2 regions of the Streptomyces sp. NPDC059455 genome follow, and region 2 is predicted to be linked to the other one. Evidence: riboswitches for the same ligand, from Rfam matches in the RefSeq annotation. Region 2 holds a riboswitch; the other holds the start of a gene.
The links. A riboswitch is a leader RNA that binds a small molecule or an ion and turns the genes downstream of it on or off. The one in region 2 is predicted to bind glycine.
Positions count from the first base shown of each region.

Region 1: linked by a shared signal. The riboswitch ahead of gcvT (glycine cleavage system aminomethyltransferase GcvT) and the one ahead of gcvP (aminomethyl-transferring glycine dehydrogenase) in region 2 are both predicted to bind glycine.

Region 1 covers NZ_JBHYVB010000011.1:35,698-53,336, reverse strand. The annotation lists gene mca (mycothiol conjugate amidase Mca) at 1-885, shown strand, start outside; gene ACFXB5_RS05830 (RNA polymerase sigma-70 factor) at 842-1,699, opposite strand; gene ACFXB5_RS05825 (carboxymuconolactone decarboxylase family protein) at 1,696-2,253, opposite strand; gene ACFXB5_RS05820 (N-6 DNA methylase) at 2,440-5,058, opposite strand; gene ACFXB5_RS05815 (hypothetical protein) at 5,165-5,788, opposite strand; gene ACFXB5_RS05810 (hypothetical protein) at 5,790-6,479, opposite strand; gene ACFXB5_RS05805 (ATP-binding protein) at 6,817-8,949, shown strand; gene ACFXB5_RS05800 (hypothetical protein) at 8,867-10,663, opposite strand; gene ACFXB5_RS05795 (L-serine ammonia-lyase) at 10,679-12,061, opposite strand; gene glyA (serine hydroxymethyltransferase) at 12,232-13,497, opposite strand; gene gcvH (glycine cleavage system protein GcvH) at 13,524-13,904, opposite strand; gene gcvT (glycine cleavage system aminomethyltransferase GcvT) at 14,106-15,233, opposite strand; glycine riboswitch at 15,404-15,515, opposite strand; gene ACFXB5_RS05775 (AAA family ATPase) at 15,685-16,383, shown strand; gene ACFXB5_RS05770 (enhanced serine sensitivity protein SseB) at 16,582-17,388, shown strand; gene ACFXB5_RS05765 (enhanced serine sensitivity protein SseB C-terminal domain-containing protein) at 17,500-17,639, shown strand, end outside.
Region 2 covers NZ_JBHYVB010000220.1:1,340-14,768, reverse strand. The annotation lists gene ACFXB5_RS45100 (MerR family transcriptional regulator) at 1-71, shown strand, start outside; gene ACFXB5_RS45095 (bifunctional nuclease family protein) at 124-597, shown strand; gene ACFXB5_RS45090 (MerR family transcriptional regulator) at 765-1,391, shown strand; gene ACFXB5_RS45085 (DNA polymerase IV) at 1,502-3,040, shown strand; gene ACFXB5_RS45080 (PRC-barrel domain-containing protein) at 3,016-3,333, opposite strand; glycine riboswitch at 3,502-3,599, shown strand; gene gcvP (aminomethyl-transferring glycine dehydrogenase) at 3,791-6,706, shown strand; gene ACFXB5_RS45070 (DUF5999 family protein) at 6,797-7,003, opposite strand; gene ACFXB5_RS45065 (hypothetical protein) at 7,267-7,854, opposite strand; gene ACFXB5_RS45060 (glutamate--cysteine ligase) at 8,303-9,805, shown strand; gene ACFXB5_RS45055 (CPBP family intramembrane glutamic endopeptidase) at 9,953-10,693, shown strand; gene ACFXB5_RS45050 (PhzF family phenazine biosynthesis protein) at 10,722-11,546, opposite strand; gene ACFXB5_RS45045 (PadR family transcriptional regulator) at 11,771-12,442, shown strand; gene ACFXB5_RS45040 (SRPBCC family protein) at 12,506-12,934, opposite strand; partial or broken gene ACFXB5_RS45035 (peptidase) at 13,171-13,429, shown strand, end outside.

The DNA.
Region 1 (17,639 bases), on a different contig from region 2:
GACGACGAGTCCAGCAAGGGCGCGGCCACGCTGGCCAAGTACGCCGCCGAGGAGGTGGAGGTGGAGGTGCTGGTGGTCACCTGCACCGGAGGGGAGCGTGGCGATGTCCTCAACCCCGCCATGGACCGGCCCGGTGTGCGGGAGAACCTCGCCGCGATCCGGCGGGACGAGATGGCCGAGGCCCGCCGGATCCTGGGGGTGCGGCAGCACTTCCTGGGGTTCGTCGACTCGGGGCTCCCGGGGCCGGGCGAGCCGCTGCCCGAGGGCTGCTTCGCGCTCGCGCCGCTGGAGGAGGCGGCTGGGCGGCTGGTGGGGCTGATCCGGAGCTTTCGCCCGCATGTGGTCGTCACGTACGACGAGACCGGCGGCTATCCGCACCCGGACCACATCAGGACCCATCAGGTGACGGTCGCCGCCTTCGACGCGGCGGGGGAGGCGGGCCGCCATCCCGAGGCGGGCGCACCCTGGCGGCCGCTGAAGCTGTACTACCAGGGCGGGTTGTCGCGACCCTGGTTCCAGGCTCTGCACGACGCCATGACCGCGCGGGGCCTGGACTCGGGCATGCGGGAGGTGCTGGCCGAACTGCCCGAGGCCGGGCTGGAGATCACCACGCGGGTGCCGTGCGCGGAGTACTTCGCGACCAGGGACCGGGCGCTGCTCGCGCACGCCACGCAGATCGACCCGAACGCCGGGTTCATGCTTCATGATCGTGACGTTGAGCGGCAGGTCTGGCCCACTGAGGACTACCACCTGGCCCGGTCGCACGTCGCCGTCGATGCCGACATCGATGCCGCGACTCCCGAGGACGACCTGTTCGCCGGTGTGCGCCGCCCCCCGCGGCCTACGGCGGCGGCAGGTGCCGCAGCTTCTCCGGGTTGCGGATGATGCGGATCTCGGTGATGCGCCCGTCCTCGACCTCCGCACAGGCGACCGTGTCCGGGCGGCCCGCGACCGTGAGCAGCAGTCCCGGCCGGCCGTTGACGTCCACCACGTGCACCTGGGGGTCCTCCATCGGCTGGGCGATGACGGCGGCGAGGAAACGGGCGACCTTGTCCGCGCCCCGCTGCGGGCGGAGGGCGGCCTTCACCTTGCCGCCGCCGTCGCTCCACGCCGTCACATCGGGGGCGAGCAGCTCCATCATGCGGTTCAGGTCGCCGCCGAGACACGCGGCCAGGAACTCCTCGGTGACCTGCCGCCGCACCTCCGCCGGGGCGTCGTAACGCGGCCGGCGGGCCCGGACATGGGCCCTGGCCCGGCTGCCCACCTGCCGTACGGCCGCCTCGCCGCGGTCCAGCATTCCGGCGATCTCCCGGAAGGAGAAGCCGAACACCTCCTTGAGCACGAAGACCGCCCGCTCCAGCGGCGACAGACTCTCCAGGACGACGAGCATGGCGAGCGAGACCGACTCGGCCAGCTCCACCTCCTCGCCGATATCCGGCCGGGTGACCAGCGGCTCGGGCAGCCAGGGCCCGACGTACCGCTCGCGGGTGGCGGCGGCCGAGGTGAGCCGGTTGAGCGCGAGGTTGGTGACCGTACGGGCCAGATAGCCCGCCGGGTTCTCCACCGGTGTGGACACCTGACTGCAGCGCAGCCAGGCGTCCTGCACCACGTCCTCGGCATCGGCGACGGAGCCGAGCATGCGGTAGGCGATGCCGAACAGCATCCGCCGGTGCTCTTCGAAGGTGGTCGTGTCGATCACGCCCGCGACGGTACCTCGCAGGCGTCCGAGAAGCCCTGGCTGGTCAGGCCGAAGGCGCTGTTGACGCGCGAGCGGTAGTTCTCCAGGCCGACCATAGCGGTGAGTTCGACGAACGCCGCCTCACCCAGCCGCTCGATCAGGGCGGCCGCGAGTTCGTCGGTCACGCGGGGCTCGGTCTCGGTCATCGCCTCGGCGTAGTCCAGGACGAGCAGCTCCAGCTCGGTGAAGGCGTCCTCGTGGTCGCGCCACCGCGGCACCTTGGAGATCTTGTCCATCGGGAGCCCCAGGTTGCCGGCCTCCCAGTGGCCGAAGTCCATGCACCACGAACAGTTGATCCTGGCCGCCGCCGCCATGACCGCGAGGTGCTTGAGGCCCGGGTCGAGGCGGTTCCACTTGGCGGCACCGCGCTCCTGCCGTACGTAGGTGAGCAGCACCCGCGGATTGTGGCCGACGGCCAGACCGGGGTCGAGCACCTTGCCGTAGGTGCGCCGGGAGTACCAGGCGCCGATGCGGTTGAGCAGGGTGCCGGGCGGGGTGAGCGGGATACGGGCCATGGCGGGCTCTCCATCGTGTCGTACCTGTGGTGGCAATGACTTCCGCAGGTGCGACAAGGCGGCCCGCCGGAGTGTGACATCCGGCGGGCGCTCACCGAAATCACCCGGCCGCAGGCGATAGATCAGCTTCTGCCCATCCTGACCTCGCCCAGCTCACCCACTGGCACGTGGCGGACCTCAAACGCGTCACCCCGCATAACCCAACTCCTCCAGGAAGCCCTCCAGCCGCTTCGCGGCCTCCTCACGCCGAGTCTCGATCTCCCGGATCGACACCGCGTACTTGTCCTCCCACACGCGGTACGCCTCCATCAACTCCCGGCGGTGGCGCACCACGTGAACCTCCAGCTGCCCGGCCAGGTCGTCGCGCAGAATGCCGAGCACCACCCGACGTTCACCGTCCTCTTCCGCTGCCAGCGCCTCGCGGGCCCGGCCGAGGCGAGCCTGTTGTGCCGGCTCATTGGCGGCGGCACCAGGAGACGCGACGATATATGGCGGCCGGAAGTCGGCTTCCAGCCGTTTGACCGCGTTACCGGCCGCCGCGCGGTCCTTCTTCAGCCTGGTCATCTCCGCCCTGCTGAGCACCGCCTCCGCGAGGGCCGGGTCGATGGATCCGGTATCGCCCTCACCCGCCTCGGCCTCCGCTCTCGCCTCAGCCAGGGCGGCCTCCGCCTCCTGCGCCGCCTTGAGCTTCGCGTCCAGCTGCGCCTTGTGGCGCTCCGCCGCCGCCAGCTCCTCCAGGAAATCAGGAGCGATGGCGGCGACCACCTTGTGGTCGTACGCCTGTCGCCGCTCCGCGCCCGAGCGGTTGCGCGCTCCGCCCGTCTTGGGGTCACGCTCCGGGGCGAGCATCGTCTCGACGTTCTCGACCCAGCCGTCCACCACGCCCGTGAAGCCACCCACCGACAGGGCCTTGAGCTCGTTTCGCGCGTCCTGCCACCATCCGGCGACGGCGCCCGCCAGCGCGTACTCGTCCAGCAGCCCGACCTGGAGCAGCTCGCTACGGAACGACTCGATCAAGTCCGCCCGGAGCCGGGCGAGCTGCCTGCGCCGCTCGCTCTCGGTACGGTCGTTGCCCTCCACCGGGGCGAGCGCCGCGATCTGCTCGGCCTCCCGCAGCCACCACGTGGCGAACTCCGCACGCAGCACGTCCTCACGCGTCCGCGCCAGCTCCGCCAGCCGGGCCGCGTCCGGGCGCTGGCCCTCCGGGAGGAAGTCCACGTAATCCGGGTCGCCAGCCCGCTCCACGAACAGATCTGTGATGCCGATCCCGTACGCGTCCAGCAGCCGCTTCTTGCCCTCGATCTCCGAACGCGGCACGCCGCCCTGCAAGTGCGCCCGGACGTCCTGCGGCTCGGGCGGCGGGGTGTTGTCCACGTACCGGCGGATATTGAGGTTGTCGTCGTTGTCCGCCAGTTCGTCGCGGCTGACGCGACGGGCGAAGCCGTCCACCCCGGCGAACTCCTCGTCGTCGCGGAAGCGGTGGTACGTGGAGACGATCTTTTCGATGTGCTCCGGCAGCAGCACGTTCTGGGCCCGCTCCGCATGGTACTCGCGGTCGGCGTTGATGAAGAGCACGTCGCTCCCTTGGTGGCGCGGCTTGCCGCCCGGGGCGCGCAGCACGATGACGCAGGCGGGGATGGTGGTGCCGTAGAACAGATTCGGGGCCAGTCCGATGATGGCTTCGATCAGGTTCGCGTTCAGCAGCTCGGTGCGGATGGCGCGCTCCGCGCCGCCACGGAACAGGACCCCATGCGGCATGACACTGAAGACGGCGCCGCTCCGGTCGCGGACCTGGTACAGCATGTGCTGGAGGAACATCAGGTCGGCCTTGCCGCGCTCCGAGGTCACCCCGTACGGCATGCGGGCCGACAGGTGCTCGACCTCGGCCAGTGTGTAGTCCATGGAGAACGGCGGGTTGCTGAGCACCAGGTCGAATCCGGTGTCCAGGTGTGCCGGATCGCTGAGGACGTCGCCGGTACTGAGCCAGAAGTTGTCGGCGCCGTGGAACAGCATGTTCATGGTGGCCATGACCCAGGAGCCGCTGTTGGCGTCCTGACCGGCAAGCAGCAAGCCACCGGATTCCTCGCCGTGCTCCTCGATGTACTCCTTGGCATGAATGAGCATGCCACCGGAGCCGAGACACGGGTCGTAGATCTTCTGGTCCGCCGTGGGCCGGGCCAGCTCCACCATCATGCGCACGACCGCGCGGGGGGTGTAGAACTCGCCGCCCTTGCTGCCCGCCGAGTCGACGAAGCCCTTGAGCAGGTACTCGTAGGCGGCGCCGATCATGTCGGGGAAATCGAAGTCCTCGCCGCGCAGGCGCAGGCTGCCGAAATGGCCGATCAAGGCCGCGAGCCGCTTGTCGGCGGCGAGTTTCGTGGAGGCGGCGCCGCTGCCCGAGCCGCCGCCGATGCGGTGGAAGTCGATGTGATCGAAAAGGCCGCGCAGAGCGGGGTTGTTCCGTTCCAACTCGTCAAGAGCGGGATGCAGGTAGTGGCCCGCCACATCCCGCACCGCTTCGGACACCCGCTTCCAGCGGGCCGCCTCCGGCACGTACAGCACTTGGCGGGTCGCGTAGCTCTCGGAGTGGTCGGCGACCTGCTTGGCTTCCTCCAGGGTGGCCCCCGCCGTCATCTCCTCATCGATGATCGTTTCTCGGGCGGCGTCGAACTCGTCGTTGACGCGTTTGAGGAAGAAGAGGACGAGAATGAAGTCGCGGTACTCGCCCGCGTCCATCGTGCCCCGCAGGAGGTCCGCCGCCGCGAACAGATGGCGTTCCAACTGGGCGAGCGTGAGCCTTGCCACGTACGAAACTCCCTCTGCTGATGTACTGCCCGGCGGCCCACCCTCGCACGGCCGTCGCGAACGGTGGAACGCCGGAGAGCAGCCTACGGCCACGAGGAACCGCTGCTCAGCGTCCCTCCAGCCGCGCGTCTCCGAGCTGGGCGGTCAGCACGGCCCGGCTGAGCAGGCCCAGTCGCCGGCTCAGCTCCTCGTGCGTCCGTAGCTGTGTGTTGATCTCGTCAAGGGCGCCCGCCAGTGCCCGCTGCCTCTCAAGGCCCGGCAACAGCACCGGCAACTGCGCCAGGTTCGCCGTCGTCAGGGTCTCCACCGCCTGCCCGGGATTGGCCCGGTTGGCCAGCCAGCGGCGCACGGGGGCGTGGCCCAGATAGTGGAGCAGATAGGAGGGGAGGAGCCGGTCGCTCGTCACGGCGACCCGCAGACAGGAGGTGGCGAACAGCCATCCCTCCTGTTCCCGGGTCACCAAAGCCTGCCGTCCGAGGCCCGTCGTCGACTGGCGTACGAGGACGATGTCGCCAGCACGGAGCCGGTAGCGGGTGGCCAGGCTCTCCGCCGTTTCCCTGCTCACCCGCCGGACGCGGCTGGTGTCCACCGTCTGATGGCCGGTGAGGTCGGGGGGTGAGATGACGGGCACTCCCTCGATGCCCGCCGACAGCTCCTCCAGGAGGCCGCCGGAGGGGCCGGGCACGATCTCGCACAGTTCGCCGAGCGGACGCTGCTCGTACCCGGACATCTCAGAGTTCCTCACGGGGCTTGGGGAGTGCCTGTCGGCAGGGGGTCGGACGCTCGGAGAGCAACCGCGGAATCGGGTCGTCCGCAGCAGCCCAGTCGTGCACATCCGCCGAGAGGTACCCGAGAACCCGATAGGCCGAGCAGCGGTCGGCGGCAAGGTCCCGGGCGCCGACCGGCTCGTGGTGGGCCACCCGATTGCGCAGCTTGCGCAGGTCGTCGAGGTCTTGGTGGAGGGGCTTCCTGGGGCCACGATACGAGGGGAAGGCGAGTCGGAGCGTGGGCCGCCACAGCCGGGTCTCGTAGTCGTTGCCGGGGCCGAGCAGGGAGACCCAGAAGCCCAGCGTGAGCTCACGCCGCACGGCCTCGGCCGTGAGCACGCGCCGGCGGTCGCGGGCGAGCTTCTTGTGGATGGCCGTGATCTTGCCCCGGGAGACATGGTGGAGGTCGATCTCGGGGTGGTCCCACCAGTCAACCCGGCCGAACCGCGCCGTGAGCTGCTTCGCCATGGCGTGTCCGAGTGTCCGCTCCAGGTGCCTCAGGAGTGCGAAGAAGGCCGAGGCGATCTCGACTTCCCAGGCGTACCAGCGCAGGGCACCGTCACACTCGGGAGAGCAGAGGCTGCCGGGCGGGGAGAAGACCTCCGCCCGCACGGCCCTGGCGACCGCGCCGAGGCTTGACTCCTGAGTACGCACTACACCCCCGCACGATTGATTCCACCGTTGACGCCAGGTATGGTCGTCGTGTAAGCCCCGGTGTGCGCCTAGGCATAGCAAGCGCCCCGGGGCATAGCTCTGTCATGGGCAGCCGTTGTGATGTCTGCCCGTCTCAAACCGACTCTCTTTCCTGGCGGTTGAGACGCTATCAGAAAATCTTGCGTAGGGGCCTACGCGATTTAGTGCGCGGGATGGTGCCGCGTGCGCACCAGGCGGGCCATGGACGAGGCCGCCGAGGCCGAATGGTTTTCCGGGGCGGGTACCGCGGGGATACAGTCCGGCCAGGGACCGGACCGGGACCAGGGGAGGGGCCGGTGTGATCGAGATCGTCACGGTGGGCGCGCTTACCGCATTCCTCGCGGCGGCGGGGAACGGCGCGGCCGGAGAAGTCGGCAAGCAAGTGCTCCTGTCGACGGGGGCGCTGGTGAGACGGACCCTGGGCCGGGAGACGCCGCTGCCGGCCACCGCGGAGGGGTGGGAGGCCCTGGCGCGCCAGATGCATCCGCGCCTGAGTGAAGACGGCCGACGATCCGGCGAGTGGGCCCTTCTGCTGCGGAGCCTGCCGGACGCGGCGGTGGCGCTGCGCCCCGTGGCGGGACTGCCGCCCGCCACACGGGACTTCACCGACCGCGAGGCCGTCCTCAAGCGGCTGAAGCGGGAGGCGACCCGCGCCGCGGACGGGCGGCCACGGGCCGCGCTGCTGCACGGTCCGCCCGGCATCGGCACCAGCGCGGTGGCCCTGCACTGGGGCGCCGCTCAGATCGCGCGGTACCCCGACGGGCAGTTCTATGTCGACCTCTCCGACGCCGCCGGAGACCATGGCCCGGAACCGGCCGCCGTCCTGCTGCGCCTGCTGCGGCAGATGGGCGTCGAGCCCGAGCGGATTCCGCCGACCGAGACGGGACGTGAACAGCTTTATCGGCGGTTGACGGCAGGCCGCAGGGCGCTGGTGGTGATCGACCACGCGTCCTCGGTCGCACAGGTCCGCAACCTCGTTCCGGCCACGCCGGAGGTGTTCTTACTGGTGGTGGCGTCGGGTCCGCCGTTCGCGCTGGAGGCGGAGCGTATCGCCGTCCCTCCGCTGAGTGAGCGGGACGCCTTGAGGATGCTGAGGAAGGTGGCCGGGCCCGAGCGAGTCGCGCGGGCCAAGCCGCGGATGCCGGTCCTGCTGGACACCTGCGCGGGCAACGCCTTCGCCCTGAAGGCGGCGGCGATGCGCCTGCTGACCGAGGAACCGCCCTTCCCGGATCCGCCCGACGAGCCCGCGGGGCACCATCCGGTGCACACCATGACGCGGGACGCGTGTCGCCGTCTCGGGCCCGAGGTGGCGCGGCTGTGCCGGCTGACCGCGCTGGGCGGCTGGCCCGCGATCGACGCCCGGCTGGCCTCGGACGCCGCCGCCGTCGCCGAGGAGGAGGCCGCCCGGATGCTCGCCGCGGCGGCCGACGCGCAGTTGGTGGAGTCGGTGGGGGACGGACGTTACCGCTTCCGGCCCGAGGTGCGCCGCCATCTGGCCGACGCCGCGGGCGCTGAGCACGGGATCCCGGAGTGCTTCGCGGCGGTGTCACGGGTGCTCGACGGCCTGCTGAACCGAGCGCTGCACGCCGCCCACGCGGCCCTGCCGCAGAGCTGGCGGACCGAGCCCGCACCCGAGCGGGGGACTCCGTACGGTGACGAGGCCGAGGGCATGGCGGCCCTGCTGGCCGAGGCCGGGAATCTGGTGCGGGCGGTCCTTGTGGCGGACGAGTACCAGCACATCGACAAGGCCCTGCGAGTGGCCCGCGCGCTGTGGCCACTTCAGCTGAAGGCCGGACACTGGGACGAGGTGCTGCCCGCCCTGCGGAGCGCGGCCCGGTGCGCCGACGAGCATCAGCCGCGTTCCCGCATGGCGGGCGCCCTGCACTTCCAACTGGGCCACTGTCTGGGCGAGACGGGACGGTGGGATGAGGCCGAACACGCGGTGCGCGCCGCCGTCGCCTGTGAGCGCGCCGCGGGCCACTTACGGGGCGAGGCGTCGTCCGTGGAGTTCCTGGGCCTGCTGTGCCTGAACCGATGGCGGTACGAAGCGGCGTACGAGCGGTTCGTCGAGGCGGAGGGCGTCTACCGGCGGATCACCCCTGGCCAGGAGGGCGCGGAGGACCTTCCGCGTGCCCTCGCCTTGATCGGGCGTCACCAGGGACGCGCCCTGCGCGGCCTGGGGCAGCTGGCGGAGTCCCGCCTTCGCCTGGAGACCGCGCGGGACTTCTTCGCGGACCGGGGAGAGGCGTACAACCAGGCCCGTACCCTCACGGACCTCGCCGAGACGCTGCACGACGCCGGTGAGGACTCCGAAGCCCTGACGAAGATCGCTGAGGCTGAGCGCCTGCTCAGGCCGGAAAAGGCGACTCCGCATCTGGGCTATCTGGCCCGTCTGCGGCTGCGCTGCGAGGCGGCCGAGCAGGCGGAGTAACGGGAGTCACCGTCACCGGGTGCACGCGGTCGGCCGCGTGCACCCGGAGCGTCGTCCCATCCGGCGCCACCGCACCGCCGCCCGCCAGCCACGCGTACAGCGCGGAGGCGTAGGCCGCCGGATCGGCATCCGCTTCCGGGCTCGCCGACAGCCGCAGCACGCCGTGATCCCGGCCACGCACGGCACAGCTGTGCGGGCCGGTCACGTACACGGCGAGCGAGCAGTGCGGATACCGGTGCAGCACCTCGGCGGTCCACTCCTCCGGGTCGCCCATGCGGGGGTCGTCCGGCTGCCCCTCACGGAAGATCACATCAGCCGGCGCCAGGCTGCTGGGGTCCCGGGTGTCCTCATGTACGGCGAGGTGCCTCTCGCCGACCGCGTCGTACGGGTGCCCCGTGGAGCGCTCGATCTCGATATCCGCTCCGCGGACGCGCGTACGGACGTCCAGGGGAGCTGTACGCGGTGGGGGCTCGTACGGCGGCAGCGGCAGCGGCTCCAACAGGGCGGGAGCCGCGGGCTCCGGCAGATCCATCAGCGTGTAGAAGAGCCTCCGCAGCAGTGCCGCCGACGCGCCTGGGGCCGAGCTGGTGAACTCCGCCGCACCGGCCACCGGGCGATGCCGCGCCAGCAGGTCCTCCAGCTGCCCGCGCAGCGGTCCGTACGGGTCGAGCCGAGGGGCTTCCCGGACGAATGTCGCGAGCGGCGCCTCCGGGTCCAGCCGGTCCTGCGTGGCGGACGCGAGCAGTACGGGGATGTCCAACGCCGCGGCGTAGTAGGACACCGCTCCGAAATCCCCCAGGACGACATCCGCCGCCAGCAGGGCCTGTCGCCATGCGTGCACGGGGTCGATCAAGGTCAGTCCGCTGCGGCGGGCCCGGTCCAGCCAGACGCGTATCTGCCCCGGTCCGTGCCCGTACCAGATGTTCGGATGCAGTACGGCCGCCAGCCGGTAGTCGTCAGCGGGCAGCTCGGAGGCGAGCCGGGGGAGCAGGCTTGGCAGGATGTCCTGGTCGCCGCCGGTTCCGAAGAAACCCTCGGGATTCCAGGTGGAGTTCAGTACGACGAGCCGCTGGCCTCGGCGCACGCCCAGGGCGCGGCGGAACCGCTCCCGGTGGGGACGCCCGGCCAGCATGCGGTCGAAGCAGGGGTCGCCGGCGAGTGCGGATACTCTTTCGGCTTCCGGGCACACCCGCCGCAACCGCTCCAGCTGCTCCGGGTGTGAGAGGACGAGGCCGTCTACGAAGGGCTTGCCGTCCGCCAGCAGCCACTCCGGCGACAGGCCGAATGTCGGTTCGTGGTTCGCGGATCGCGGATCGCGGATCGCGGATCGCGGATCGCGCAATTTCTTAGTGTATCCTACTCCATGCGACAAGATGGCCAATTTGCCTTTTATGTCCTGGAGTTGACCGCCGAAGCTCGCGGCGATCGCCAGGGTCACCGGTGTCGCCAATGCCTGCTCCCAGGGCAGCACGGGCAGGCCCAACTCCGCGAACAACTCGCCGATTCCGGCCTGAAACGCGGATGACTCGGTCGAGGTGACCAGGAGTTGTACCCGGAAGTCGTCGTGGAACAGCGGCAGCACGTCCAGCAGACGGCCGGCGGACGTGACGTTGTGCACCACCAGGAGTACCCGTCGGCTCGTCGCCCGGCTGGCCCAGCGTTCCGAGTCCTCCCCGACCGGCACCCGTATCGCCGGACCGTCAGCCGATCCCACTCGCCGTCCCCTTCGTCAGCACTCGATGACGTTCACCGCGAGCCCGCCCCGCGCCGTCTCCTTGTACTTGACCTTCATATCCGCGCCCGTCTGCTTCATCGTCTTGATGACCTTGTCGAGCGAGACATGGTGGCGGCCGTCGCCGCGCAGGGCCATCCTCGCGGCGGTGACCGCCTTGACCGAGGCCATGCCGTTGCGCTCGATGCAGGGGATCTGGACCAGGCCGCCGACGGGGTCGCAGGTGAGGCCGAGGTTGTGCTCCATGCCGATCTCGGCGGCGTTCTCCACCTGCTCCGGGGAGCCGCCGAGGACCTCGGCGAGGCCGCCGGCGGCCATCGAGCAGGCGGAGCCGACCTCGCCCTGGCAGCCGACCTCGGCGCCGGAGATCGAGGCGTTCTCCTTGAAGAGCATGCCGATGGCGCCGGCGGCGAGGAGGAAGCGGATGACGCCCTCCTCGTCGGCGCCCGGGACGAACCGGGTGTAGTAGTGCAGGACTGCGGGGATGATGCCCGCCGCGCCGTTGGTGGGGGCGGTGACCACGCGGCCGCCCGCCGCGTTCTCCTCGTTGACCGCCATGGCGTAGAGGGTGATCCACTCCATGGCACGGGCGCCCGGGTCGCCCTCGGAGCGCAGGGCGCGGGCGGCGGTGGCGGCGCGGCGGCGGACCTTGAGGCCGCCGGGCAGGATGCCCTCCTGGGACATGCCGCGGGCCACGCACGCCTCCATGACCTGCCAGATCTCCAGCAGCCCGGTCCGGATCTCCTGCTCCGTGCGCCACGCCTTCTCGTTCTCCAGCATCAGGGCCGAGATGGACAGGCCCGTCTCCTGGGAGAGCCGCAGCAGTTCGTCGCCGGTGCGGAAGGGGTGGGTGAGGACGGTGTCGTCGAGCTTGATGCGGTCCTCGCCGACCGCGTCCTCGTCCACCACGAAGCCGCCGCCGACCGAGTAATACGTCTTCTCCAGCAGCGGATGGCCCTCGGCGTCGTACGCGCACAGCGTCATGCCGTTGGCGTGGTACGGCAGCGAGCGGCGGCGGTGCAGGATCAGCTGGGCCGAGTCGTCGAAGTCGATCTCGTGGCCGGGGCCGATCTCGGCGCCGAGCAGCCGCAGCCGCTTGGTGGTGCGGATGCGGTCCACCTCGGCGTCGGCCGTGTCGACGTCGACATCGCGCGGGGAGTGGCCCTCCAGACCCAGCAGCACGGCCTTCGGGGTGCCGTGGCCATGACCGGTGGCGCCCAGGGAGCCGAAGAGTTCGGCGCGGACGGACGCGGTGTGGGCCAGCAGACCCTCGTTCTTCAGCCGGCGGACGAACATCCGCGCGGCCCGCATCGGGCCGACAGTGTGCGAACTGGACGGGCCGATGCCGATCGAGAAGAGGTCGAATACGGAAATGGCCACCGGGGGACTCCTTCGTCGGCACGCCGGGGGAAGCGTGTGCCCGCCGGGGAAGCGTGCGGGCCGTGCAGGGGGTGGTGCGGGTGGTGCGTGGGTTGGTGCGGGTGGTGGGTGGCGGGGGCGCGCCAGGGCGGACGCGCCCCCGGGTCCGGGTTGCTCCGGGTTGCTCCGGATTACTTGGACAGGTGCGAGTACAGCGGGTGCTTGTCGGCCAGGGCGGTGACCCGGGCCTTCAGCGCCTCCGCGTCGTACGACGGCTTGAGCGTCTCCGCGATCACGTCGGCGACCTCGCGGAAGTCCTCCGCGGTGAAGCCGCGCGTGGCCAGCGCCGGGGTGCCGATCCGCAGACCCGAGGTGACCATCGGGGGCCGCGGGTCGTTCGGGATCGCGTTGCGGTTGACCGTGATGCCGACCTCGTGGAGCCGGTCCTCGGCCTGCCGCCCGTCCAGCTCGGAGTCGCGCAGATCGACCAGGACCAGATGGACGTCGGTGCCGCCGGAGAGGACGGCGACGCCCACCTCCCGGACATCGTCCTGGGTCAGGCGCTCGGCGAGGATCCTGGCGCCCTCCAGCGTGCGCTCCTGGCGCTCCTTGAACGCCGGGCTCGCCGCCACCTTGAAGGACACCGCCTTCGCCGCGATGACATGCTCCAGCGGACCGCCCTGCTGGCCCGGGAAGACCGCCGAGTTGATCTTCTTGGCCAGGTCGGCGGTGGAGAGGATCACGCCACCGCGCGGACCGCCCAGGGTCTTGTGGGTGGTGGTGGTGACCACATGGGCGTGCGGTACGGGCGAGGGGTGCAGCCCGGCCGCCACCAGACCCGCGAAGTGGGCCATGTCGACCATCAGGTACGCGCCGACCTCGTCCGCGATCCGGCGGAAGGCGGCGAAGTCCAGCTGGCGCGGGTACGCCGACCAGCCCGCGATCACCAGCTTGGGGCGGTGCTCCTTGGCCAGCCGCTCGACCTCGTCCATGTCGACCAGACCGGTCTCGGCGTCCACGTGGTAGGGCACCACGTTGTAGAGCTTGCCGGAGAAGTTGATCTTCATGCCGTGGGTCAGATGGCCGCCGTGCGCCAGGTTCAGCCCCAGGATGGTGTCGCCGGGGGAGAGCAGGGCGAACATCGCGGCCGCGTTGGCCTGGGCGCCCGAGTGCGGCTGGACGTTCGCCGCCTCGGCGCCGAAGAGCTCCTTCACCCGGTCGATGGCGATCTGCTCGACCACGTCGACGTGCTCACAGCCGCCGTAGTAGCGGCGGCCGGGGTAGCCCTCGGCGTATTTGTTGGTCAGGACCGAGCCCTGGGCCTCCATGACCGCCGCCGGAGCGAAGTTCTCCGAGGCGATCATCTCCAGGGTGGACTGCTGGCGGTGGAGTTCGGCGTCGACAGCAGCGGCGACGTCCGGGTCGAGCTCGTGCAGGGAGCTGTTCAGAAGCGACATCGAGGGTCCCGATCGAATAAGGAGGGTCAGTTTTCGGCGAAGGCGGTGTACTCGTCGGCGGAGAGCAGGTCCTCCGGCGCGCTCGTCACCCTCACCTTGAACAGCCAGCCGCCCTCGAAGGGGGCGGAATTCACCAGCGCCGGATCGTTCACCACGTCCTCGTTGATCTCGGTGACCTCACCGGAGACCGGCGTGTACAGGTCGCTGACCGACTTGGTGGACTCCAGCTCACCGCAGGTGTCACCGGCGGAGACCGTGGAGCCGACGTCCGGGAGCTGGACATAGACGACATCGCCGAGCGCGTTGGCCGCGAATTCGGTGATGCCGATCGTCGACACGCCGTCCTCGCCGGCGGCCGACAGCCACTCGTGCTCCTTGCTGTACCGCAGCTGCTGGGGGTTGCTCATGGTCCGATTCTCCTGGATACGGGGGAGTGCTTGGGAAACGGGTCTTAGCTGGTGGGATGCGACGTCGAGGGAGACGACGCCCAGGTGCCGGGGGGACGCGATGGACCGGGCCCCGCTCGTGCTCGGACAAGCACAGCGCTCGTGCTCGGACAAGCACAGCGCTCGTGCTCGGACAAGCTCGGCGCCGGCGCTGGGAGAAGCTCAGCGCTCGCGCTTGTAGAAGGGGAGTGCCACGACCTCGTACGGCTCCCGGGTACCGCGGATGTCCACGAAGACCCCCTCGGTGCCGGGCCCCGCGTACTCCGGGTCCACGTACGCCATCGCGATCGGCCTGCCCAGCGTCGGGGAGGGCGCGCCGGAGGTGACCCGGCCGATCGGTGAGCCGTCCGCGGCCACCACGGGGTATCCGGCGCGCGGCACCCGGCGGCCTGAAGCGATCAGGCCGACCAGGGTGCGCGGGGTGACGGTGTCCGCCTGGCGGGACGCGGCCTCCAGGGCCTCGCGGCCGACGAAGCCGCCCGGCTTGTCGAACTTCACCACCCGGCCGAGCCCCGCGTCGAAGGGGGTGGTGTCGGTGGTCAGCTCGTTCCCGTACAGCGGCATGCCCGCCTCGAGACGCAGGGTGTCCCGGCAGGAAAGACCGCAGGGCACCAGGCCCACCGGGGCCCCCGCCTCGGTCAGCGCCTCCCAGACCCGCTCGGCGTCGTCCGGCGCCAGGAACAGCTCGAAGCCGTCCTCGCCCGTGTAGCCGGTGCGGGCGATCATGGCGGGGACGCCCGCGACGGTGCCCGGCAGCCCGGCGTAGTACTTCAGCCCGTCCAGGTCGGCGTCGGTCAGGCGCTTCAGGATCCCCGCGGACTCGGGCCCCTGGACGGCGAGCAGCGCGTAGGCGTCGCGGTCGTCCCTTACGGTCGCCTCGAAACCGCCGGCCCGCTCGGTCAGCGCGTCCAGCACCACCTGGGCGTTGGCGGCGTTGGCCACCACCAGGAACTCCTCGTCCCCGAGGCGGTAGACGATCAGGTCGTCCAGGATGCCGCCCTCGTCGTCGCAGATCATGGTGTAGCGGGCGCGGCCCACGGCGAGCGCGGACAGCCGGCCGACCAGGGCGTGGTCCAGGGCGTCCCCGGCCTGAGGACCGATGAGAGAGATCTCACCCATGTGGGAGAGGTCGAAGAGCCCGGCGCGGGTGCGCACCGCGGTGTGCTCGTCGCGCTCGCTGCCGTAGCGCAGCGGCATGTCCCAGCCGGCGAAGTCGGTCATGGTGGCGCCGAGCGCGCGGTGCCGCGCGTCCAGCGCGGTACGGCGTGGGGTGGGCGGGGCGTCGGTCACGATTCAGGCTCCAGAGGTCGGGGTCGCGCCACGGCGAGGACGGACGGCAAGGACGCGTGCGTCCTCCCCATCTGTCATCGGAACCTGAGAGGTTCGCCGTGACGCCCGTAAGGGGCCCGACTTGCACCTTGGGTGGAGCCGCGCCCGCGCGGCCCGCTTTTCAGATCTGCCTCGTCCGCGCGGTATCGGGGCCTGAGAGATTCAAGGGAGGACTTGCTCCTTCGGCGCCCTGGACACCCGGCATTGGATGCCGATGACCAAGGACTCTCCCGCGCGGATTCAAGCGGCCGGTATGGAGTTGCGCGGACATCATCGCATGTATGGCCGAGAAGGGAAGCCCCGATCCGACCGGGTTCAGGCCGCCCGGTCAGGGGCAGCCTTGCCCGACATTACCTTTTCTTGACACTCTGCGGGTACGAGCAGCGTTGACCGACCTGGGAGGACGATCACGGTGCATGGGCAGGGAACGTACGCGACAACACAGAGGCTCCTGCCGGCGCGGCGTGGGCGCACCCCCTCCGGGCCGACGGCCCGCCCCGGTCGAAGAAGCGCGGTGCACGATTTGCGCGCCGGGGCGGAGGGTGGCGGCGCGGACCCGCGTGAGCTGCGCTTTCCGGCAGGGGATGTGCTGGTCGCATCCGGGCTGCCGGGCAGCGGCAAGAGCACGCTGATCAATCGGACGGTGCCGCTTCTGGACGAGACGGGCGCGGTCGTGATCAGGGTGGACTCGCAGAACACCCGCGAGGTGTGGGAGCGCCGGCTGCCCGGCTGGCTGCCGTACGCGCTCTACCGCCCGCTGGTCCGGTACGCCCACTACGCCGGGCTGCGCCGGGCGCTGCGCTCGGGCGCGAGCGTCGTGGTGCACGACTGCGGCGCGCTGCCGTGGGTCCGCCGCTGGCTGGCCCGGGACGTGCGGCGCCGGGGCCGCAGCCTCCATATGGTGCTGCTGGACGTGGGCGCCACGGAGGCGCTGGAGGGCCAGGCCGCCCGCGGCCGCGGGGTCTCCGCCTACGCCTTCGGGCGGCATCTGCGCGCGATGCGGCGGCTGATCACCGGGATGGAGGAGGGGCGGCCGCCGCGGGGGTGCGCGTCGGCGGTGCTGCTGGACCGGCCGACCGCGAGCGCGCTGCGCTGCATCTCCTTCGAGTGATCACGCCTCTCCTTCGAGTGGCCGGCGAGTGGCCGGCGAGTGGCCGAAAATCGACCATCGGCATCACACAGCGTGACGAGGGCGGGTCCGGGTGAGGTGGGGAAGTGCTGTGGAGATCGCCGCCGCCCCCTCCGGCCCCGGGCCGCCCAGCGGTTAGGGTGCTTCGGGCAGGTCGGACGAGATGGCGGTTGGACGAAGATGAGCTTCCCGGAGCAGTACGGAGTGGCCCCGGCGCACGGAGGATTCCCGGACGGCGGGTATGCCGCGCATCCGGCGTTTCCCGGCAATGAGCTCGAAGAGGTGATGGTCGCCTCCGTCGACGTCCCGGGCGCCGGAGCGCGCATCGTCGAGACGCTCTCCCGCAGCCACCTCTGGATTCCGCTGCCCAACGGCGGGGGTCCGGGCAGCCCGAGCCTCGATCTGCCCACGATGGAGATCGACGGCGGCGCGTATGTCCCGGTGTTCAGCTCCGAGCAGCAGTTCCTGCTGCTCGTCGGCTCCCATATGTCCTTCACCGTCGCCCCGGCCGTGGAGTTCGCCCGTGGGCTGCCGCCCCAGCTCGGCATCGCGGTGAACCCCGGTGGCGCGGTGGTCGTACCGCTGCCTCCGCCCGCCGTCCGGGAGTTGTGCCGCGCCGGGCGTACCGAGCTCGACGGCTCGGCCAACGGCGGCCGGGTGCGGCTCTTCGAACCGGACTGGCAGGACGAGCCGGTGGACTTCCTGGCCGCCGCCGGGATCGAGTTCGCCAAGGGCACCGGGGTGCGGACCGCCCGGCGCGCCCTGGCCAGCGTCGAGGGCGACGAACCGGCGCTCTTCGTCGGTGTGCAGCTCGACGAGCCCGGCCCCGAGGGGCAGGCGCGCGCGGTGGAGGCGCTGGGCCGCGCCCTCGGCTCGGTGCCGGTGCCGTGGAAGGTTCAACTGGTGCTGCTGGACGTGGCGCAGGGCGATCCGGTGGCCGACTGGATGCTGGGACGGGTGCGGCCGTTCTACGACCGTGACCTCTGACTCACCCCTGGGTCCGCTGCCGGGGCCCGTAAGCTGGTTTGATGACCTGGAGGGGTGCGAGCACGCTCCCCGGTGAGGTGTGGGCAAGGCTGAGAGAAGGGGCGGACCCAGGTGAGCGCGGGCGCGGATTGGGGGGCGGCGGCCGGCCAGGTTGAGCGAGCGTTGCAGCAGGTCGCTCCCGGCCGGTACGACGCCTACGAGGCGCTGCTGCACGCCATCGGCGAGGGCCAGGTCTGGATGCTGCTGTGGCA
Region 2 (13,429 bases):
AGCTCGCCACGCTCTCCGTACGGCTGCACGCGGCCCTGGTGCGATCGGCTCTGAGGGTCCAGGAGCGGTGACCGACCGGGCCCCGACTATCCAAACCGGCCGGGCACGTCCTAGGGTTGCTGTGTGAACGAGCTCGACGTCGTGGGTGTCCGGGTGGAAATGCCCTCCAACCAACCGATCGTGCTCCTGCGTGAAGTGGGAGGCGACCGCTACCTCCCCATCTGGATCGGACCAGGTGAGGCGACCGCGATCGCCTTCGCTCAGCAGGGCATGGCTCCGGCGCGCCCGCTGACCCATGACCTTTTCAAAGACGTACTCGAAGCGGTCGGCCAGCAGCTCACGGAGGTCCGGATCACGGATCTGCGCGAGGGGGTCTTCTACGCGGAGCTGGTCTTCGCCAGCGGCGTGGAGGTCAGTGCCCGGCCGTCCGACGCCATAGCGCTCGCGCTGCGCACCGGAACGCCGATCTACGGCAGCGACGGCGTGCTGGACGACGCCGGTATCGCGATCCCGGACGAGCAGGAGGACGAGGTGGAGAAGTTCCGCGAGTTCCTCGACCAGATCTCGCCCGAGGACTTCGGAACCAGCAGCCAGTGAACCGTATGCCGGTCCTCGCTCGCGCATTCGAGTAGCCTTTCCCGGACGAGGGACACGGGAAACCACCCTTAGGGTGATTATCACTCGGCGTGCCGAGTGTGGCGATCGTTGACGCACCCCGGGTGACTGCCTACCTTCAAGATGGCAGGTCGAGGACGGAGGTCGGCGTGAGAAGCACCGGCGACGGCACGGCGGCCGGAGGTCCGTATGCGCTCCAGGGGAGCGCATCGGCCGATCCGGCATTGAAGGCTCGGGTCGCGGCACAGGCCGCACCGCCGCGTGAGCCCGCCGCAGGGGGGACGGAGCGGATCGGATACCGCGGACCCACTGCGTGTGCGGCCGCGGGCATCACCTACCGCCAGCTGGACTACTGGGCGCGTACCGGGCTGGTGGAGCCGAGCGTCCGGCCGGCGTACGGCTCGGGCAGCCAGCGGCTCTACAGCTTTCGGGACGTGGTCGTCCTCAAGATCGTGAAGCGGCTGCTGGACACCGGGGTGTCGCTCCAGAACATCCGGGCGGCGGTGGTGCACCTGCGTGCCCGGGAGCTCGACGACCTGGCCCAGATGACGCTGATGAGCGACGGCGCGACCGTCTACGAGTGCACCTCGCCCGATGAGGTCGTGGACCTCCTCCAGGGCGGCCAGGGCGTCTTCGGGATCGCCGTGGGCGTCGTCTGGCGGGATGTGGAGAGCGCGCTGTCCCAGCTGCACGGCGAGCGGGTGGACACCGGCGAGACGCTGGTCCGGCCCAACCCGACCGACGAGCTCGCGGCGCGCCGCAACCGGGCGGGTTAGCACCAGCCCTTCCGACGGGCGCCCCGGAGGTGAACCGAGTGGCGCCCCCGGGCCCGCCCCTGGCCGTCGATGCCGCCCCATTGTCAGTGGTGTGCGGCAGCATCGGGGGTGTGAGGGGTGCGCCGACGATTCTCCATCTGGACATGGACGCCTTCTACGCCTCGGCGGAGCAGGCGGCCAAGCCAAGCCTGCGCGGAAAGCCGGTGATCGTGGGGGGCCTGGGGCCGCGTGGTGTGGTGGCCACGGCCTCGTACGAGGCCCGGGTGTTCGGGGTGCACTCCGCCATGGCGATGGCCCAGGCCCGCCGCCTGTGTCCGAACGCGGCGTTCCTCATCCCCCGCTTCGCGCTCTACCGCAAGGTGAGCGACGTGGTCATGGCCCTGCTGCACACGCTGTCGCCGCTGGTGGAGCCGCTGAGCCTGGACGAGGCGTTCGTCGATCTGGAGGCGGGTGGCACCGAGCCCAGCGTGGCGGCGGCGCGCGCCGTGGCGGAGCGGCTGCGGGCCGACATCAAGGCGGTCACCGGGCTGACCGGGTCGGTGGGGCTCGCCGGATCCAAGATGCTCGCCAAGATCGGTTCGGAGCAGGCCAAGCCGGATGGTCTGGTGGTCATCGAGCCCGGGACGGAGCGCGATCTGCTCGGCCCGATGTCGGTGCGGACGCTCCCGGGCGTCGGTCCCGCCACGGCGGAGACGCTGCGCCGGGCCGGGATCCACACCGTGGCCGAGACCCGGGAGGCGGGCGAGGCCGAGCTGGTGCGGCTGCTGGGGCGGGCCCACGGCGCGTCGCTGTTCCTGATGGCCGAGGGACGGGACGAGCGGCCCGTCGTCGCCGAGCGGGACGCCAAGTCCATCTCGGTCGAGGACACCTTCGACGTCGACCTCACCGACCGCACCCGGGTGCAGCTGGAGATCGCGCGGCTCGCCGACCGCTGTGTGCGGCGGCTGCGCGAGGCGGGCCGCTCGGGGCGGACGGTCGTGATCAAGGTGCGGCGGTACGACTTCTCCACGCTCACCCGTTCGGAGACCCTGCGCGGGCCGACCGACGACCCGGCGGTGGTGCGCGAGGCCGCGGCGCGGCTGATCGACGGGGTGGACACCACGGCGGGTGTCCGGCTGCTGGGGGTCGGCGTCAGCGGTCTGGCGGACTACACGCAGGAGGACCTCTTCGCGCAGGCAGCCGCCCAGGCCGCGCAAGCCGCGCAAGCCGCACAAGTGGCTCAGACCGCGCAGGCCGCTCACGAGGCCGTGGGGGACGCCGTGCGCCCGCCGGGCCCCGAGAGGCCGGAGCTCGTGGGAGAGGGCGCGGGAGAGGCCTCTGAGGACGCTGAGAAGCCGCGACGCTGGCTCCCGGGCTCCGATGTACGGCACGCCGAGTATGGGGCGGGCTGGGTGCAGGGGAGCGGAGTGGGCCGGGTGACCGTGCGCTTCGAGGAGCCGTGGTCGCCACCGGGCCGGGTGCGGACGTTCCCCGTGGACGACCCGGCGCTACAGCCTGCCGACCCGCTGCCGCTGCTGCGCCCGGACGCGGATGCCGGCGCGGAAGAGGGCGAGGTCCCGCCCCGGCAGGTCCCGGAGTCCGGTGGTGGGTCCGAGCACGGGCCCGAGCCCGGCCGGGGTCGGGGTCAGCCCGTGACGTCCAGGCCGTAGTGGTGGTAGAGCTGAAGCTCCTGCTCGGGGGAGAGGTGGCGGCCTACCCCGAAGTCCGGGGCGTCCTTGATCAGTGACCGGTCGTACGGCACCCGCAGGGTGTCGCCGACGACCTCGCTCGGTTCGAGCGGTACGAAGACGTCCCGGCTGAACAGCCCGGTGCGTACCGCCGCCCATTCGGGCTCGCCGGTCGCGTCGTCGAGATAGACCTCGTCCACGGTGCCGATCTTGGCGCCCTCGCGGTCGAATGCCTTGCGGCCGATCAGGGTCCGCGGGTCGATATCGGTCTGCACGCTCTCTCCCACAGGTGGCAAACAGATGACAAGCAAGTGGCAAGTGCCCATTGCTACCTACAAAAAGCCACATCGCCGCACTCGGCCACTCGAACGCCCGCGACCGTCCCCCGCGGCGGACGCGACCGTCCCCCGTGGCAGAACCGCTGGTACGCTGACTGTGGCTGCAGACCCCGTGCGGGAGAGTCCTCCGCCGACGCTGTCGGAGGCGCCGAAGGAGCAAACCCTCCCCGGAATCTCTCAGGCACACGTACCGTGCGGGTGAGGTCACTCTGGAAAGCAGGGCGGGCCACGGGCGAGCAGAGTTCCGGAACCCTTCCTCACCGACGGTGAAAACCGGTCAGGCGGTATGTGGACCGGTGAAGCTCTCAGGTTGAGATGACAGAGGGGGAGGCCGTCCGGGCACCCGAGCCGCGGTGCCCCTCGTAGGTCGTCACAGACCAGGAGGCCCCCGCAGATGACCGCCAATCGCATCGCACTCTCCGACTTGGAATCCAGTACTCCGTTCGAGCGGCGTCATATCGGCCCGGACGGCGAGGCACAGGCCAAGATGCTCGCCCAGGTCGGCTTCGGCTCGCTGGACGAGCTCACCGAGGCAGCCGTACCGGACGTCATCAAGAGCACCGGGGCGCTGGACGCCCTGCCGTCGGCCCGCAGCGAGCCGGAGGTCCTCGCCGAGCTGCGCGCGCTCGCCGACCGCAACCAGGCGCTGCCGTCGATGATCGGCCTCGGCTACTACGGCACCCACACCCCGCCGGTGATCCTGCGCAATGTGCTGGAGAACCCCGCCTGGTACACCGCGTACACGCCCTACCAGCCGGAGATCTCCCAGGGTCGGCTCGAGGCGCTGCTGAACTTCCAGACCGTCGTCGCCGATCTGACCGGGCTGCCCACGGCCGGTTCCTCGCTGCTGGACGAGGCCACCGCGGCCGCCGAGGCGATGGCGCTGTCGCGGCGCGTCGGCAAGGTCAAGGAGGGCGTCTTCCTGATCGACGCCGACTGTCTGCCGCAGACCATCGCGGTCATACGGACCCGCGCCGAGCCGACCGGTGTCGAGGTCCTCGTCGCCGACCTGGCCGAGGGCATCCCGGACGAGATCGCCGAGCGCGGGGTCTTCGGCGTGCTGCTGCAGTACCCGGGCGCCTCCGGCGCGGTGCGCGATCCGCGCCCGGTCATCGAGCGCGCCCATGAACTGGGCGCCGTCGTCACCGTCGCCGCCGATCTGCTCGCGCTCACCCTGCTCACCTCGCCCGGTGAGCTGGGCGCGGACATCGCGGTGGGCAGCAGCCAGCGGTTCGGCGTCCCGATGGGCTTCGGCGGACCGCACGCCGGTTTCATGGCGGTGCGCGACGCCTACGCCCGCAACCTCCCCGGCCGTCTGGTCGGGGTCTCGGTGGACGCCGACGGCGACAAGGCGTACCGGCTGGCGCTGCAGACCCGTGAGCAGCACATCCGCCGGGAGAAGGCCACCAGCAACATCTGCACCGCGCAGGTGCTGCTGGCCGTGATGGCCGGGATGTACGCCGTCTACCACGGCCCGGACGGGCTCGCGGCGGTCGCCCGCCGCACCCACCGCTACGCCTCCGTGCTCGCCGAGGGGCTGCGGGCCGGTGGCGTCGAGGTGGTGCACGGCGCGTTCTTCGACACCCTCACCGCGCGGGTGCCGGGCCGGGCCGCCGAGGTCGTCGCCGCGGCCCGCGAGGCGGGGGTCAACCTCCGGCTGACCGACGCCGACCACGTCGGCATGGCCTGCGACGAGACCACCGGCCGCGCGCAGCTCGCCGCCGTATGGTCCGCCTTCGGGGTGGACGGCGGCAACGGCGACGCCTCCGGGATCCCCGGGATCGACGAGCTGGACGCCTCGGCGCCGGACGCGCTGCCCGCGGCCCTGCTGCGCCAGGACGGCTATCTGGCCCACCCGGTCTTCCACCAGCACCGCTCCGAGACCGCGATGCTGCGCTATCTGCGGCGCCTGGCCGACCGGGACTACGCCCTGGACCGGGGCATGATCCCGCTGGGCTCCTGCACCATGAAGCTCAACGCGACCACCGAGATGGAGCCGGTCACCTGGCCCGAGTTCGGCGCGCTGCACCCCTTCGCACCGGCCGAGCAGGCCCAGGGCTATCTGACCCTGATCCGTGAGCTGGAGGAGCGGCTGGCCGAGGTCACCGGCTATGACAAGGTCTCGCTGCAGCCGAACGCGGGGTCCCAGGGCGAGCTCGCCGGGCTGCTGGCGGTGCGCGCCTACCACCGGGCCAACGGGGACACCCAGCGCACCGTCTGCCTGATCCCGTCCTCGGCGCACGGCACCAACGCCGCCAGCGCCGTGATGGCCGGTATGAAGGTCGTCGTGGTCAAGACCGGCCAGGACGGCGAGGTGGACACCGACGACCTGCGCGCCAAGATCGAGCAGTACGGCGACCAGCTGGCCGTCCTGATGGTCACCTACCCCTCCACCCACGGGGTGTTCGAGGAGCACATCACGGAGATCTGCGCGACCGTGCACGACGCGGGCGGCCAGGTCTACGTGGACGGCGCCAACCTCAACGCGCTGGTCGGACTCGCCGAGCCCGGCCGGTTCGGCGGCGATGTCTCGCATCTGAACCTGCACAAGACCTTCTGCATCCCGCACGGCGGCGGCGGCCCCGGCGTCGGCCCGATCGCGGTGCGCGAGCATCTGGCGCCCTACCTCCCCAACCATCCGCTGCAGCCCGCCGCCGGACCGGCCACCGGCGTCGGCCCGGTCTCGGCCGCGCCGTGGGGCTCCGCGGGGATCCTGCCGATCTCGTGGGCGTACATCCGGCTGATGGGTGCCGAGGGGCTGCGCCGCGCGACCCAGGTCGCGGTGCTCGGCGCCAACTACGTCGCCAAGCGCCTCGAGCCGCACTACCCGGTGCTCTACACCGGCCCCGGCGGCCTGGTGGCCCATGAGTGCATCGTGGATCTGCGTCCGCTGACCAAGGCCACCGGCGTGACCGTGGACGATGTGGCCAAGCGCCTGATCGACTACGGCTTCCACGCGCCGACGATGTCGTTCCCGGTGGCCGGGACGCTGATGATCGAGCCGACCGAGAGCGAGGATCTGGCGGAGCTGGACCGGTTCTGCCAGGCGATGATCGCCATCCGGGCCGAGATCGAGAAGGTCGGCTCCGGCGAGTGGGCCAAGGAGGACAATCCGCTGCGGAACGCCCCGCATACGGCGGCGTCGCTGACCGCGGAGTGGGACCACCCGTACTCCCGGGAGGAAGCGGTCTTCCCGGCCGGGGTCTCGGCGGCCGACAAGTACTGGCCGCCGGTGCGGCGGATCGACGGGGCCTACGGGGACCGTAACCTCGTCTGCTCCTGCCCGCCGCTGGAGTCCTACGAGGGCTGAGGGGTCTCAGCCCGGCGATGCGTCAGTGGGGCCGGTTCGGCGGATGCGCCGGGCCGGCCCCTGATAGTTACGTGTCGTCGACGGCGGAGGTCAGGCCGCGGTGACGACGTGCTCGGAACCCAGCGGTCGGCATGGTGCGATCACACGCCCGTCCGGCAGCAGCTCACCGGTGTCCTCGAAGAGCAGGACGCCGTTGCACAGCAGGCTCCATCCCTGCTCCGGGTGGTGCGCCACGAGATGGGCGGCCTCCCGGTCGGCGGAGTCGGCTGACGGGCAGGGTGGTTGATGCTGGCACATGACAGGGTTCTTTCGCTGCGGAGTGGTGAAGGTCCTGCGGCTCGCTGCGGCGTTCATGGCCGCCCCCCGTGGTTGAGTCGGTCGATTGCTCCAGTGTTGCCCTGCGGCCTGGAATCCGCAGGGATTTCGCGGTACCGGTCTCGCTAGATAATGACGCATCACCCGTCCGGACGGTTCATCGCGGCCGGACTGTTACGAGGATGCTGCGGAGCGCCCCGTGATCCGGCGGTCACGGGGCGCTCCCAAACTGATGAAGGACCAGGTCAGGCAGGTGAGCCAAGCAAGGGGGCCCGCGTCAGCCGGTGGGTGAGGACGGGCAGCAGATCGGTTGCGCGGTGCGCCCGGTGGGCCGCGATACCGGGCGGGGCCGGGGCGAGCGGCACCAGCAGGTCCCCGGCGCCGAGGCCGCCTTCGGCGCCGTCCGCGGTCAGGTCGCCGTGCAGCCACAGCGTGACCATGTAGAGCTCGGGGATGGACAGCAGCCGAGGCTGGTACGCCGAGGGCAGCGACTCGGCCTCGCTCAGGGCGAGTTCGGCCGAGCTGACGTAGGGGCCCTCGGAGAAGTGCGAGAAGGCCCAGCCGTCGGCGGTGAGCATCGCCTCGGCGGCGGCCACCGTACGGTCGCCGTCGCGGATCAGGAATCGCCAGCCGGTGAGCCGGGTGCGCGGCGGGCCGTCGGCGGCGGTGATGTCGTCCAGGACATGGACGGGGAGCGGGAGTTCGGGTTCGAAGGGGCCGGTGAGCGTGGAGAGCACGGGGGTGCGGGCCTCGCGGACGGCGGTGGGGGAGTCAAGGGCCGTGAGGACGCTGCGCAGGGCGGGCGCGGGGGCCTGGGGCACATGCAGCGGCATGGTGGGTCGCCTCTCGCTTTGAAGACACGGTGAAGCGATAGCGGGCCGGGTTTGGGCGGCGCTGTCGGTGGAACACGGGTCAGAGGGGAGCCGGAACAGACCGTTCGGGCGTTATCTCTCTGCCTCGTTAGCCGAGTTTATACGACAAGTGTTCCCGTTGTGTTTCGTCTAGCCGCTGCCGATATCGCCGACAAGAGGATATCCAGACCCCGGGAACGCGGGGATTTTCCCCGATTCAGTGCCAGATGAACGGATATGACCTGGCATTTTGAGGCCCGCGCGGTAGGCTGGAACTCGCTGGTCCTTTTCCCCGGCGCAATGCGCAGTTCCACAGAGCCTACCGGCTGGGTGGGGATCGCGGGGCGTTATCGATCACATTGGTGGGCATCATCGAGCGTGGTGTGCACATGCCCGGCGCCGATGATCCACTCAGAGGAGGGACGCTTCGATGGGGGAGAAGCTCATAGCCGGTGAGTTCGACCCGTCCGGCCGGCGACGGCAGCGCGTCCGGTTGCGGCAGTGCCTCGACGGGCTGGGCCGGCTCCTGGCCGACAAGCGATTCGACCGTCCGAAGAATCTGATGGGGCTGGAGATCGAGCTGAATCTCGCCGGGGCCGACGGGCTGCCGAGGATGATGAACGCGGAGGTTCTGGAGCGCATCGGGAGTCATGATTTCCAGACCGAACTCGGGCAGTGCAATCTTGAAGTAAACATCGTGCCCCACCGTTTGCACGGACGCGTTCTCGATCAGCTCTCCGAAGAGCTCCGAACCGGTTTGTCATATGCCGACCGCAAGGCGCGGGAAGTGTCTTCCGAGATCGTGATGATCGGAATTCTGCCAACCGTCGCCGCGGACGATCTGGGATCCACGAACCTCTCCTATGACGACCGTTACAAACTTCTCAATGAGCAGATGCTGGCCGCCCGTGGTGAGGATTTCCTCATCGACATCGAGGGCCGGGAGCGATTCACCTACGCCAGCTCCTCCATCGCCCCCGAGGCGGCCTGCACCTCCGTCCAGCTCCATCTGCAGGTCACCCCGGGCCGCTTCGCGGACGCGTGGAACGCGGCGCAGGCGGTGGCCGCCGTGCAGATCGCGGTGGGCGCCAACTCCCCCTTCGTCTTCGGCCACGAGGTGTGGCGCGAATCCCGGCCGCCGCTGTTCCTCCAGGCCACCGATGTGCGCCCGCCGGAGATCGCTGCCCAGGGGGCGCGCCCGCGCACCTGGTTCGGCGAGCGCTGGATCGACTCCGCCTACGAGCTGTTCGAGGAGAATCTGCGCTACTTCCCGCCGCTGCTCTCCACCGGCGAGGACGAGGACCCGCTGCGGGCGCTGGACGAGGGCGGGGTGCCCGAGCTCCAGGAACTGGCGCTGCACAACGGCACGATCTACCGCTGGAACCGGCCCGTCTACGACGTCGTGGACGGTGTGCCGCATCTGCGCGTGGAGAACCGCGTGCTCCCGGCCGGGCCCACCGTCACCGATGTCATCGCCAACGCCGCCTTCTACTACGGGCTGGTCAGGGCGCTCGCCGAGGAGTCCCGCCCGGTGTGGTCCCGGCTGCCGTTCGCGGCCGCCGCGGCCAACTTCGAGGCGGCCTGCCGGCATGGCATCGACGCGGTCCTGCAGTGGCCCAAATCCGGCCGTTCGGCGTCCCTGACCCGCACCTCCGCCGTACGGCTGGTCCGCGAGGAGCTGCTGCCGCTCGCCGCGTCCGGCCTCGACTCCTGGGGTGTGGAGCCCGCCGACCGCGACCGCTATCTCGGCGTGATCGAGGAGCGCTGCAAGCTGGGGGTCAACGGCGCGTCCTGGCAGGCGGCCACCTACCATCGGGCGCTGGGCGGCGGACTGGACCGGGAAGCCGCCCTCGCGGCGATGACCCGCCGCTACTGCGCCCTGATGCGGACCGACGCACCGGTGCACACCTGGCCCACCGATCTCTCCGGGTGACGCCCCCACCGTGGACCATGACCCCGTATTGTCCGGTGAACGGGGCGGGTGCACCGATGAGGCGGAGAGACGGAAGTGGGGACAGGAGTGCGGTCACAGGCGCGGGGCGTGGAGTTGCCCGTGGTCGAGGACGGGCTCTCGCGGCGGATGCTGCGCAATGAGACGCTGCTCGTGCTGGCGCTGTCCCTGGGCGCGAGCGGGCTGTCCGCGCTGATCAGCTTTATCGGCTCGGTGACCAAACCGGGCGGGCTGAAGGACCAGGCGGCCAATCTCAACTCCTCCGCGGCGCCGGGGCGGCCCTGGCTGGATCTCGCCTGGCAGCTGTTCGGCATCACCACCGCGCTGGTGCCGGTCGCGCTCGTGGCCCATCTGCTGCTGCGCGAGGGCGCCGGGCTGCGGGTGATCGGCTTTGACCGCGACCGGCCCCGGTTCGACCTGGCGTGGGGCGCCGCGATCGCGGCCGCGATCGGTGGCACCGGGCTGCTGCTGTACCTCGGGGCGCGGGCCGTCGGGGGCAATCTGACGGTGGTGCCCGAGTCGCTGCCCGACGTCTGGTGGAAGATCCCCGTACTGATCGCCTCCGCCGTGCAGAACGCGGTGCTGGAGGAGGTGGTCGTGGTCGGCTATCTGCTGCGCAGGCTCGGGCAGTTGGGCTGGACCCCGATGGCCGCCCTGCTGGCCAGCTCGGTGCTGCGCGGCTCGTACCACCTCTACCAGGGGATCGGCGGCTTCTTCGGCAATATGGCGATGGGCGTGGTCTTCGTGCTGCTCTACCGCCGCTGGGGGCGGGTCGGGCCGCTGGTCGCCGCCCACGCGCTGATCGACATCGTGGCCTTCGTGGGATACGCCGCGCTGGCGGGCCGGGTGGACTGGCTGCCCACGGCCTGACCCGCCGTCCGGCGTTGTGCGACGGGCCTCAGGCCAGCAGCTCGCCGTCGATGACGGTGACGGCGCCGCCCGTCAGCAGCGTACGGTCGCCGCGCAGCGAGGTGCGGACCAGGCCGGTGCGCGCGGACGCCTGGAGCCCCGTCAGCTCGTCACGGCCGAACCGGGCCGACCAGTAGGGCGCGAGCGCGGTGTGCGCGCTGCCGGTGACCGGGTCCTCGTCGATGCCGACGCGCGGGGCGAACATCCGCGAGACGAAGTCATAGCCGCGCCCGGGGTCCTCGGCGGCCGCCGTCGCGATGACGCCCCGGTGGCTGATCCGCTTGAGCGCGGCGAGGTCGGGGGCCAGGGCGCGCACGGTCTTCTCGTCGGCCACCTCGATCAGGAGGTCGTCGATGAACGGGCCGGCGTGCTGGGCGGACACGATCCGGGCGCCGAGCGCCGCGCCGACCTCGGCCGTCTTCTCGGGCGCTCGCAGCTCGGTGAGTGAGGCCGTGGGGAAGTCCAGTGTGATCGAGCCGCCGTCGTCGGCCGTCGCCGACAGCACCCCGCTGAGGGTGGCGAAGCGGACCGTGCCGGTCGCGGCCCCCGTGACCTTCAGGACATGGGTGGTGGCGAGCGTGGCATGGCCGCACATGGGTGCCTCGGTGACCGGGGTGAACCAGCGCAGCGCCCAGTCGGCCTCCGCGGCCCGGGGGAGGGGGTGGGCGAAGGCGGTCTCGGCGAGGTTGACCTCGGCGGCGACCTGCTGGAGCCAGTGGTCGTCCGGGAAGGCGTCGGTGTCGAGGAGGACGACCCCGGCCGGGTTCCCGGCGAAGGGGCGGTCGGTGAACGCGTCGACGATTCGTATCCGCATAAGCCGACCGTAGGCGGCGGGCGGCGGGTGGGCCATGGCCAATCGCCCGGATGTGGCTCCCTCCAAGGCGGGGCAGGGCGAGTGGTGAGGGAGCCGCAGTGCGGGAATCGGCTCTCAGGGTGCCCGGGGGTCTCGGCGTGGCGGGAGAAGGGGGTTGGCATCCGATCGGTTCCGATATATCGTTGAAGTGTCGTGATGGATCGGCGATAGAAAGGAGCGTCACGATGCGTTCTCATGGACATGGACACGGACGTGAGCACTGCGGACCCGGCCACCGTGGCTGGAGCGAAGGTGAGGGGCGTGAGGGGCGGCGCGCGGCGTTCGGCCCGTTCGGCCCCGGATTCGATGGTCCGCCCTTCGGCGGCCCCCCGTTCGGCGGCCGTGGCCGCGGCGGACCGGGTGGCCGGGGGATGCGCGGCCGGGCGCGGCGCGGCGATGTGCGCGCCTCGATCCTGGCCCTGCTGAAGGACCGCCCGATGCACGGCTACGAGATGATTCAGGAGATCACCGAGCGCAGTGGGGGAGCCTGGCGGCCCAGCCCCGGCTCGGTGTACCCCACCCTTCAGCTGCTCGAGGACGAGGGGCTGATCGGCAGCGAGAGCGAGGGCGGCAAGAAGCTGTTCGCGCTCACCGACGCCGGCCGCGCCGAGGCCGAGGCGGTGCCCGCCGCCCCGTGGGAGGAGGCCGGACGCGGTATCGACTGGGAGGCCATGCAGGAGGTCCGCCAGGCGGGCTTCGGGCTGATGGAGGCGTTCGCCCAGGTCTGGCGGACCGGCAGCGCGGAGCAGCGGCAGAAGGCCGTCTCCGTCATCAATGAGTCGCGCAAGCGGCTGTATCTCATCCTCGCCGAGCAGGAGGCGGCGAACGGCGACGCCGAGCGCGGCGGCGAGAGCTGAGCCCCGTCGCAGGGGGTGCGGCCGCGCGGGGGCGGCGGAGCGGGACGAGGGAGGCGGGGGAGTTCAGACGACCAGTGCGCTCAGCTTGCGCAGCGATTCATTGAGCGCGGTGGACGCCGAGTCCTTGAGCTTCCCCGCCATCAAGGAGACCGCCGCCCCCGTGAACTCCCCGTCGACGCGCACCGTCGTGGCATCGCCGTCCGGTGTCAGCGAGTAGCGCATGGTGAGGTTCACGCCCATCGGGCCCTTGCCCCGGGTGGTCAGCAGCCGGGCCGGTTCGCACTCCTCGACGGTCCAGGTCACCTCCGCCGGAAAGCCCATCAGCTTCATGTTCTCCTGATAGGTGGCCCCCACCTCCAGTGTGGCCGGGCCGCCCTGCGGGAAGCTGGTGTGGGTGGCGTTCCAGTCGCCGTACGTGGAGAAGTCCGTCAGCCGGGCCCAGACCTTCTCGGCCGGTGCCTCGATGCGTGTCTGCGCGCTGACCTCGGCCATGGGGGAGTCCCTTCGGCGCGTTGCTGCGGGGTGTGGTGCGACGGTGCCGGGCAACGTAGCCCTGGGCCGCGGAACATTCAATACTGACGGGTCATCAGTTCCCGTCCGTCAGGGTCGGTCTCGGCCCCTCTCCTCCCCGAGGAGGAGAACCGGTCATCCACGCACAACCACGGCGGGATGCGCACATGCTTCCCGGCGAGGATGCTCCGGCCTGAAGGGACTGATGGGGTGAGAGTGTGCGAAGTCCTACCCTTTCCGCCGGCCCGGACGACACCGGATGCGAGGACCGGGTGAGCGACGTGGTGGCCGACGTGATCGCGGGGGCCCGCCGGCGCGCCATACGCGACGGTGCCAGGTGATCCGGCTGCTGGGGTATCTGGTGCAGCGCGCCATCGGGTACGGGCTCCGGTGGAGCGGCAGCGTCGAGGACTCGGGGGCGGTGCCGTCGGCGGGGAGCGGATTGGCCGGATGGTCGCCCGCCGCGGCGGCGGCCCT